Regions from separate parts of the Curtobacterium sp. RM9 genome, predicted to be linked through region 2. Evidence: predicted binding sites of a transcription regulator. Region 2 holds the regulator's gene; the other holds the start of a gene.
What was found. The regulator HrcA, encoded in region 2, represses chaperone genes, less so after heat shock. The targets are predictions, from matches to a motif close to TTNGCACTCGNNNNNNNCGAGTGCNAA.

Region 1 (5,009 bases), 1.6 Mb from region 2:
ACCGCCGTCGCATGGATCACGAGCCAGCCGTTGACGACGAACCCGTTCCGACGGCGCTGATCACGGCGGAACGCATCTCGATCGCGGTGGTGGTCGCCGTCGTACTCCAACGCGATGCGGTAGTCGGGCCAGGCCATGTCCACCCTGCCGAGGAACTCCCCCGCGGCACCACGCACGTCGATGTTGAGCTGCGGCTCGGGGAAGCCCGCGTCGACGACCGCGAGGCGGAGATGTGTCTCCATCGCTGACTCCGAGCCCACGCGGATGCGCCCGAGCGCCGCCCGAGCAGTGCGGACTCCCCTGCCACCAGGGCGGATCGTGGCGACGAGGTCCTCGACGGTCGCGAGCCCGGCGCGTCCGACCATGTGGTCGCCGAGCGCCACGAGGTCGTTCGGTGCGAGCATGCCCGCGCATTCGAACCAGGTCTGGGCCGGGCTGCTCACCGGCCCGACCGTGGCCTCGACCTGCGGACCGGGCAGGCGGTGTCCGACGACCCCGGTCCGTCGCATCGCCGTGTCGCCCTCGGAGGAGACGTGCACGGTGTCGTCGTGCCGGAACACCGCCGGGAGCGGGCCGCCCCAGATGCGCGCGGCAGTGACGTGGCTGAACCGCTGGCCGGGTCGGAGCACTGCCGCGACCGCCTCGATCGGTCCGACGACCGCCCCCACCGGAGCGCGGACGCCGTGGATCGGGGCGAAGAGGTCGGCCCGACGCAGCCGTTCGGGCGGGATCCCCGCACGCAGGGCGGTACTCACACGGAAGGTGCTCTGGCCGAACGGAACGGGTAGCGGCGACGGCTTCGACATGCCGGACATCGTCGGTGGCCATCGTGCTGAAGCGACCACGAGCCGGACGGGCTGTGGAGAACGACGGTGGTCGCGCCTCCTGTGCGGGACGGCCCGCGGTCTCGACCGTGCAGGACATGCCGCGTGCGTTCCGGGGTGCGGGCAGAAGTCGTCGCCGACCGACGCCGAGCGTGACGGAAAGTGCCCGCTCGCGGGGCAGGCGGGGCAGGCGGGCCCGCCGACCCCCGGCACGCGGAAGGGCCCCGCACGCGCAGCGTGCGGGGCCCTTCCGGCTAGCGGGACCTAGAAGTCCATGCCACCCGTCGGGTCGCCGGCCGGCATGGCCGGGGACTTCTCGGGCTTGTCGGCGACGACGGCCTCGGTCGTGAGGAACAGACCGGCGATCGACGCAGCGTTCTGCAGCGCCGAGCGCGTGACCTTGGCCGGGTCGATGATGCCGGCGGCGACCAGGTCGACGTACTCACCGGTGGCGGCGTTGAGGCCCCAACCGGACTCGAGCTCGCGGACCTTCGCGGCGACGACGCCGGGCTCCATGCCGGCGTTCAGCGCGATCTGCTTGAGCGGCGCGTCGATCGCGACGCGGACGATGTTCGCACCGGTCGCCTCGTCACCCTCGAGCTGCAGACCGTCGAGCGCGACGGCACCGGCCTGGATGAGCGCGACGCCACCACCGGCGACGATGCCCTCCTCGACGGCAGCCTTGGCGTTGCGGACGGCGTCCTCGATGCGGTGCTTGCGCTCCTTGAGCTCGACCTCGGTCGCGGCACCCGCCTTGATGACGGCGACGCCACCGGCGAGCTTCGCGAGGCGCTCCTGGAGCTTCTCGCGGTCGTAGTCGGAGTCGGTCGCCTCGATCTCGGAGCGGATCTGGCGGACACGGCCGGCGATCTGCTCGGCGTCGCCGGCACCCTCGACGATCGTGGTCTCGTCCTTGGTGATGACGACCTTGCGGGCACGACCGAGGAGGTCGAGCGTCGCGTTCTCGAGCTTGAGGCCGACCTCTTCCGAGATGACCTGGCCGCCGGTGAGGATCGCGATGTCCTGCAGCATGGCCTTGCGGCGGTCGCCGAAGCCCGGGGCCTTGACGGCGACGGACTTGAAGATGCCGCGGATCTTGTTCACGACGAGCGTGGCCAGGGCCTCGCCGTCGACGTCCTCGGCGATGATGAGGAGCTGCTTGCCCGCCTGGATCACCTTGTCGACGACCGGCAGCAGGTCCTTGATGTTCGAGATCTTCGAGTTGACGATCAGGATGTAGGCGTCCTCGAAGACGGCTTCCTGACGCTCGGGGTCGGTCACGAAGTACTGCGACAGGTAGCCCTTGTCGAAGCGCATGCCCTCGGTGAGCTCGAGCTCGGTGCCGAAGGTGTTCGACTCCTCGACCGTGACGACGCCTTCCTTGCCGACCTTGTCGATCGCCTCGGCGATGAGCTCGCCGATGGTCGGGTCAGCGGCGGAGATCGACGCGGTGGCGGCGATCTGGTCCTTGGTCTCGATCTCCTTGGCGTTCTCGAGGAGCTGGTCCGAGACGGCCTTGACGGCCTTCTCGATGCCGCGCTTGAGCGACACGGGGTCGGCACCGGCGGCGACGTTGCGGAGGCCCTCGCGGACGAGCGCCTGGGCGAGCACGGTCGCGGTCGTCGTGCCGTCACCGGCGACGTCGTCGGTCTTCTTCGCGACCTCCTTGACGAGCTCCGCACCGATCTTCTCGTACGGGTCGTCGAGCTCGATCTCCTTGGCGATGGAGACACCGTCGTTCGTGATCGTGGGGGCGCCCCACTTCTTCTCGAGGACGACGTTGCGGCCGCGCGGGCCGAGCGTCACCTTCACGGCGTCGGCCAGCTGGTTGAGGCCGCGCTCGAGGCCGCGGCGGGCCTCCTCGTCGAAAGCAATGATCTTAGCCATGTGAGTTTCTCGTCCCTCCCGGACGTCGTCATGGGGGTCGTGCTGGCACTCAGCGTGAGCGAGTGCCAACGCCGATTCTGGCACTCGCCGGGTGCGAGTGCAACACAGCCGGGAGGCGCGGCGCGAGTTCCCAGCACACCCCGCGCCGGTGGGACGGTCGCCCCCACCGCACCGCACCCACCACCGAGCGAGCACATCCGGCACACGGCGAACGCGCCGCCCCCGACGGGGACGGCGCGTTCGCAGTGGTGCCGGTGTCGACGGCTCAGGCGGGACGGACGGACTCCGCCTGCGGCCCCTTCGACCCGGTGCCGACGTCGAACGTCACTGCCTGGCCCTCTTCGAGGACCTTGTAGCCCGACATGTCGATTGCCGAGTAGTGCACGAACACGTCCTGGCCCCCTCCATCGACGGTGATGAAGCCGAAGCCCTTCTCGGCGTTGAACCACTTCACGGTTCCGTTGGCCATGATCTCTTGCTCCCTGCGGTGGTGCTGATGCTGACGACGTCCTCGCCGTCTGCGCACGACTCTGACCGAACACCGGGGAGGTGGCAAGAGGTGTGACGTTCTTTCACGTGGATTCCGTCGGAATGCAACGTTCCCGAAACACGAGCGTCACAAAGGGCGTGTCAGCCCGCGTAGTCCGCACCGAGCACGACGCTCACGTCCGCGTTCGGGAACGCCGCCGAGCGCTGCACGGCCCTCGTGCCGAGCGACTTGGCGATGCCCTGCGCCACCGCGGCCTGCGACGCCTGCTGGTAGTACACGATCGTCGCGGTCGTCCCGGTGGTGCCCGCGTCGCCGGTCGACGTGACCTTCCACCCGGCGGCCGTCAGCGCCGTGCGGGCCTTCGCCGCGAGCCCGGAGGTCGTCGTGCCGTTCAGCACGACGACGCTCGTCGAGCCCTGGTCGGCCGGGGTCGCCGCGGCGGGCGCGGACGGGGTCGCGGTGGGCTTCGCGCTGCCCGTGGTGGCCGGCGCCGACGCCGAGGACGACGACGACGGGGCGGTCGACGAGCTCGACCCCGGGAAGGAGTAACTGTCGTTGAGCAGGGCGAGGACGAGCACGCCGAGACCGACGAGGACACCGGTCGCGAGGGCGGCCCAGGCGAACGCGATCCAGCCGCGCCCCCGCCGCTGCGCCCCGCGGTGCGCGCCGACCCGGGGACCCTCGGTGACGTCGTCGAACCGGTCGCGGGGGTGTCTCGTCGTCATCGTTCCTCTTCACGTCCTTCGGGGATGGCGCCGGGTGCGACGAAGCTGCGGGTCGCGCGGGCACTGGTGCGGGCGTGCCGCAGCCGCTGCAGCCGGGTGACGAGCAGCGGGTCGTACGCGAGCGCCGCGGGCGAGTCGATCACACGGTTGAGCACCTGGTAGTACCGCGCCGGCGACATGTCGAACTCGACCCGGATCTCCGCTTCCTTCGTGCGGTCGTGCCGCGCCCGGTCGTGCTCGAACGCGAGCACGTGCTTCGCGAGCTCGCTGAGCTCGTCGGCGGGGAGGGCGGTCACTGCTGTCCGATCACGGTCCGGTAACGGGTCTCGCACATCGTAGGGGTGTGACGGGGCCGCACCCTGGCACGCCGCTGGACTGTCGCGAACACCGGTCACAGGTTCGGTTCGCGGAACCACCGCACCCGTGTGCCGAAGGGGTCGGAGACGGCGAGGGCGGTCCCGTCGAGCGAGAGCGTCGCGAAGGCGTCCGGGTCGTTCGGGTCCACGTCGCCGGGCAGCGTCTCCGCGACGCCCGCCAGGATCCCCGTCCGTTCGAGGGCGATCCAGTGCACCCCGCGCTCCCGGAGCCGGTCGACCACCCGCTGCCGACCCACGCCCGGCACGTAGACGAGGGTCCCGGTGGTCATCACCACCGGCTCGACGTGGTCCGGCAGGGCGTCGAGTGCGCGGTCGAGGTCACCCGGCAGCGCTCCCCTGATCCGGACGGGAGGCGCGGCTCGCGTCGCCAGCGCCGCCTCGCGCATCAGGGCGGTCCGGTCCGTCGCCTCGGGCGGGACGGCCTCGACCAGCCGGTCGAACGCCCCGTGCTCGGCCAGGTCGATCGGGTTCGGGTCGAGGGCGACCCGCGCGCCGATCCGGATCGGGGTCGCACGCGGCGCGGGCACCACGCCGGAGACCGCGACCGTGAGGTGCACCGACGGCTCGGCGACCGCCGTGTGCACCCGGACGCGCTCGGGTCGCACCCCGCCGCGCACGTCGCGCCCCGCGGCACCGGGGTGCGGCGCCGGCAGCGGGGTGCGACCGGGCGTGCGGGCGGCGTCGGTGAGGACGTGGTCGAGCGTCA
Region 2 (5,009 bases):
TGCGAGGACGTGCGCGTGCACGTGGAACACGGTCTGGCCGGCGGCTTCGCCGGTGTTGAAGACGAGTCGGAACTGGCCGCCCGCGCGTTCGTCGGCGATGCGGCGGGCGGTGGCGACGACGTGCGCGAGGAGGTCGGGGTCACTGGCGGCGAGCTCGGTGACGTCGCGGTAGCGCTCGGTCTTCGGGATCACGAGCACGTGGACCGGCGCCTTGGGCGCGATGTCCTCGATCGCGATCACCCGGTCGTCCTCCGCCACGATCGTCGCGGGGATCTCACGGGCGATGATCTTCGTGAAGACGCTCGGCTCGCTGGTGCTCATGTCCTCCATCGTAGGACCCGCCCCCGACGCCGCTACCAGCGCCCGAGCCGGGTCTGGAGCACCGCGAGGGCGGCCGGACCGGCGGTCGAGGTGCGCAGCACCGTGTCGCCGAGCCGCACCCGCGTCGCGCCCGCCGCTGACAGACGGTCGAACTCGGCACCGTCGATCCCGCCCTCGGGCCCGACGATCAGGACGATCTCGTCGGCGTCGGCTGGCGGCTGCCACGCGGAGAGCCGCACCGCGCCCACCGGGTCCAGCACGACCAGCGCGCGTCGTGCCTCCCGGTCGGCACCGGCAGACCCCCCGGACCCAGCACCGGCGCCGGCCGCGAGCTGCGCCGTGGTCACCGGAGCGTCCACCGACGGCACGCGCGAGCGGACCGCCTGCTTGGCGGCCTCCTGCGCGATGGCCGCCCAGCGGGCACGGCCCTTCTCGACCTTCGGTCCCTCCCACCGGGAAACGCTGCGTGCCGCCGACCAGGGGACGATGCGGTCCACACCGATCTCGGTCGCCGCCTGCACCGCCATCTCGTCGCGCCCGCCCTTCGCCAGGGCCTGCACGAGGACGAGCGCGGGCCGCGGCGCAGCCTCGACCGCGACGTCCGCGACCGTCAGCGTCAGGCTGTCGCGACCGGTCGCCGCGACTGCACCCGAGACGACCGTCCCGAGACCGTCCGCGATCCGGAGCGTCTCGCCCACCCGGACCCGCGCCACCGAGACGGCGTGCCGCCCCTCGGCACCGTCGAGGGACACCGGGTCGCCGACGCCGATGCCGTCGAGGGTGCCCGGCTCGACCAGGTAGAGCGACGCCATCAGAAGTTGAAGAAGCGGTCGCGGAGCTTGCCGAACATGCCCTGCTGGAAGCGGGCGAGCTGCGGCTTCGGTGCCTTGTGCGACTTCGCGAGCTGCTCGACCAGCCCGCGCTCCTTGTGCGAGAGCTTGGTCGGGGTGACCACCTGCACGCCGACCCGCAGGTCGCCGCGTCCGGTGCCGCGGAGCTTCGTGACGCCGCGGTCCTTGATGACCAGGACGTCGGCGCTCTGCACGCCGGGCCGGATCTCGAGCTCGACCGGGCCGTCGAGGCCGTCGATGGTCGTGGTCGCGCCGAGGATCGCGTCGGTCATCTGCACCTCGAGCGTCGCCAGCAGGTCGTCGCCGTCGCGGCTGTAGACGTCGTGGTGCCGGACCTTGATCTCGAGGTAGAGGTCTCCCGAGGGGCCGCCGGCCGGACCGACCTCGCCCTGCCCGGGCATCTGCAGCCGGAGACCGGTCTCGACACCGGCGGGGACGTCCACCGGGATCGTGCGCCGGGCACGGACACGGCCCTGACCCTGGCAGGTCGGGCACGGGTTGGGGATCACGGTGCCGTACCCACGGCAGGTGCCGCAGGGGGCGCTCGTCACGACGTTGCCGAGGAGCGAGCGGACCTGCCGCTGGATGTGCCCCGTGCCCCCGCAGATGTCGCAGGTCTGGGGGTGGGTGCCGGGCGCCGCGCAGGAGCCGCCACACGTCTCGCAGAGCACGGCCGTGTCGACCTCGACGTCCTTGTGGATGCCGAAGACGACTTCGTCGAGGTCGACCTCGATCCGGAGCAGGGCGTCCTGGCCGCGCTCGGCACGCGACCGCGGGCCGTTGCCGCGACCGGCACCGCCGCCGCCGAAGAACGCGTCGAAGATGTCGCTGAAGCCGCCGGCGTTGCCGAACGGGCTGTCGGCCTGGGGCCCCGCGTCGTAGCGTCGCCGCTGCTCGGGGTCGCTCAGCACGTCGTACGCGTGCGTCACGTCCTTGAACCGCTCGGCCGCGTCCGGGCTCGGGTTCACGTCGGGGTGGAGCTCGCGGGCGAGCCGGCGGTACGCCTTCTTGATGTCGGCATCGGAGGCGTCCTGCTGGACGCCGAGGACGTCGTAGTGGTCTGCCACGTATCCCTCAGTCGGTTCGGTCGGTGCGGCGGTCGCCGCAGGTCGGGTCGGTCTGGAGGCGCGGATCGCCCCGGTGAGGCACCGCGCGTCGGTCGGGGGCCGGGTCGGTCACTGTTCACCCAGCAGCTTGGACAGGTACCGGGCGACCGCGCGGACCGCGGCCATGTTGGTGCCGTAGTCCATCCGGGTCGGGCCGAGCACGCCGAGACGTGCGACCTCGCCGCCGGCGAGGTACCCGCCCGCGACGATGCTGGTGGCGTCGAGCCCGTACCGGGCGTTCTCGACGCCGATGCGGGCCGCGACGCCGTCGTCCACCTGCATCTCCCCGAACAACCGGAGCAGGGTCACCTGTTCCTCGATCGCCTCCAGCACGGGGAACAGGCCGCCGGTGAAGTCCTGCTCGCTCTTGGCCAGGTTCGCCGCGCCCGCCATCACGAGGCGGTCCTGGCGGTTCGCGCCGACCTGCTCGATGAGCGTCGCCACCACGACGCCCGCGAGCGTCTGGGCATCCGGGCGGACCTGCTGCGGCACCGCGCGGAGCGCCCGTGGGACGTCCTGCAGCAGGAGCCCGACGCTCGCCCCGTTGACGACGGCGCGGAGTTCGGTGAGCGAGCCCTCGTCGAGCGGGACGTCCGTCTCGACGACGCGCTGTTCGACGCGGGCCGTGTCGGTGATGAGGACCACCATGAGCCGGGTGTCGGCGAGCCGGACCAGCTCGATGTGCTGCACGCGGGCGCGCACCATCGAGGGGTACTGCACCAGGGCGACCTGGTTCGTGAGCTGGCTGAGCAGGCGGACCGTGCGGCCGAGGACCTCGTCGAGGTCGTTCGGCGCGCCGAGGAAGGTCTCGATCGCGTGCCGCTGCGCGCTCGACAGCGGGCGGGCGGCGGCGAGGTGGTCCACGAAGACCCGGTACCCCTTGTCCGTCGGCACGCGCCCGGACGAGGTGTGCGGCGCGGCGATGAGCTGTTCGTCCTCGAGCTGCGCCATGTCGTTGCGGATCGTCGCCGCGCTCACCCCGAAGGCGTGCCGCTCGACGATGGTCTTCGAGCCGACCGGTTCGCGCGAGGCGACGTAGTCCCGCACGATGGCCTTGAGGACCTCGAGGCTGCGTTCGCTGACCACCCGGACCCCTTCCACTCGTTCTGGCACTCGGACGTGTCGACTGCTGATCCTACGCCCGACCGCCGACCGACCGGGACTTCTGCACAGCCCGGCGATACGCTCGGCGCATGACCTACGGACAGCAGCCCGGTGGCCCCTACGGACAGGAACCCGGCGCCAAGGACCCAGGCGGCCCGCAGTACCCCGGCGGCCCGCAGTACCCGGCAGGATGGACGCCGCCGCAGCCCCTCAGCCCCGAGGACCAGCGGCTCTGGGCGACCCTGACGCACGTCGGCGCGATCTTCTTCAGCCTCGTCGTGCCGATCATCGCGTACCTCGTGCTCCGCGACCGCGGGCAGTTCATCCGCGAGCACACCCGGCAGGCGCTCAACTTCCACATCACGGCGGCCATCGCGGGCTTCGTCTCCGGCCTGCTGACGATCGTGGTCATCGGCCTCGTGCTGCTGCCGGTCATCGGTGTGCTCGTGGTCGTCTTCTCGATCATGGCCGCGATCGCAGCCAACCAGGGGCGCTTCTACAAGTACCCGCTGGCGATCGAGTTCATCAAGCAGTAGTCGCGGGTCAGTCGAGCAGCTCGCGGACCACCGCGTCCGCGAGCAGGCGACCCTGCATCGTCAGCTCGATGCGTCCCCGCACCGCGGCCGGGCCGTCCACGAGACCACGTGCGATGAGCCCGGCGACGCGGCCCCGCGCCTCCCGGCGGAGCTCCGACGTGGCGAGCTCACCGCGGACCCGCGCCGCGAGCAGCACCCGTTCGACGTACCGGGTCTCGTCGTCGAGGGTCTCGCGACCTGCGGCCGGAGAGTCGCCGGCCAGCACCCGGTTCGCGTACGCGGCCGGGTGCTTGACGTTCCACCAGCGGGTCCCGGCGACCGCGGAGTGCGCGCCCGGACCGACGCCCCACCAGTCGTGGCCCTTCCAGTAGGAGAGGTTGTGCCGGCTGGCGTGCTGAGTGGTCCCGCCGTCCGGGTCCGTCCTGGCCCAGTTCGACACCTCGTACCAGGCGTAGCCGGCGTCGCCGAGCACCCGGTCCGCGAGCTCGTACATGTCGGCGGCCAGGTCGTCGTCCGGAGCGGGCAGTTCGCCGCGCGCGACCATGCGGCCCATCGCGGTGCCCTCCTCGACGATGAGCGAGTAGGCGGACACGTGGTCTGGCTCGCAGGCCAGGGCCGCGTCGAGCGAGGTCCGCCAGTCGTCGAGGGACTCCCCCGGCGTCGAGTAGATCAGGTCGAGCGAGACGTCGAGCCCCTGCTGCTTCGCGAGGTCCACGACCACGGGCACACGCTCAGGGTCGTGCGTCCGGTCGAGGGTCGCCAGCACGTGCGGCACCGCCGACTGCATGCCGTAGCTGACCCGGGTGAAGCCCGCCGCGTGCAGCGTCGCGAGGGCGTCCGCGTCCACCGAGTCCGGGTTCGCCTCGGTCGTGACCTCGGCGCCGGGCAGGATCCCCCAGGTGTCGTCGATCGCACGGAGCACCATCGCCAGGTCGGACGCCGGGAGCATCGTCGGGGTGCCGCCGCCGAAGAACACCGTGGACACCGGGCGGCGCGGGACACCGGACCGGTCGAGGACCTCGGCGGCCCACTCGATCTCGCGCACCGCGTGCCCGGCGTAGTCGTCGCGTCGGACGCCCCGCAGCTCGGAC

Region 1: a site for HrcA is predicted at 2,754-2,780, ahead of groL (chaperonin GroEL). Genes of this name have one in related genera too.

What each region holds. Positions count from the first base shown of each region.
Region 1 covers NZ_CM143271.1:3,000,952-3,005,960, forward strand. The annotation lists gene ACY3FI_RS14205 (putative endonuclease domain-containing protein) at 1-755, opposite strand, end outside; gene groL (chaperonin GroEL) at 1,089-2,711, opposite strand; gene ACY3FI_RS14215 (cold-shock protein) at 2,977-3,180, opposite strand; gene ACY3FI_RS14220 (LytR C-terminal domain-containing protein) at 3,342-3,926, opposite strand; gene ACY3FI_RS14225 (DUF3263 domain-containing protein) at 3,923-4,222, opposite strand; gene ACY3FI_RS14230 (DUF2332 family protein) at 4,318-5,009, opposite strand, start outside.
Region 2 covers NZ_CM143271.1:1,402,575-1,407,583, reverse strand. The annotation lists gene ACY3FI_RS06600 (histidine triad nucleotide-binding protein) at 1-321, opposite strand, end outside; gene ACY3FI_RS06595 (16S rRNA (uracil(1498)-N(3))-methyltransferase) at 354-1,133, opposite strand; gene dnaJ (molecular chaperone DnaJ) at 1,133-2,239, opposite strand; gene hrcA (heat-inducible transcriptional repressor HrcA) at 2,348-3,364, opposite strand; gene ACY3FI_RS06580 (DUF4870 domain-containing protein) at 3,472-3,918, shown strand; gene hemW (radical SAM family heme chaperone HemW) at 3,926-5,009, opposite strand, start outside.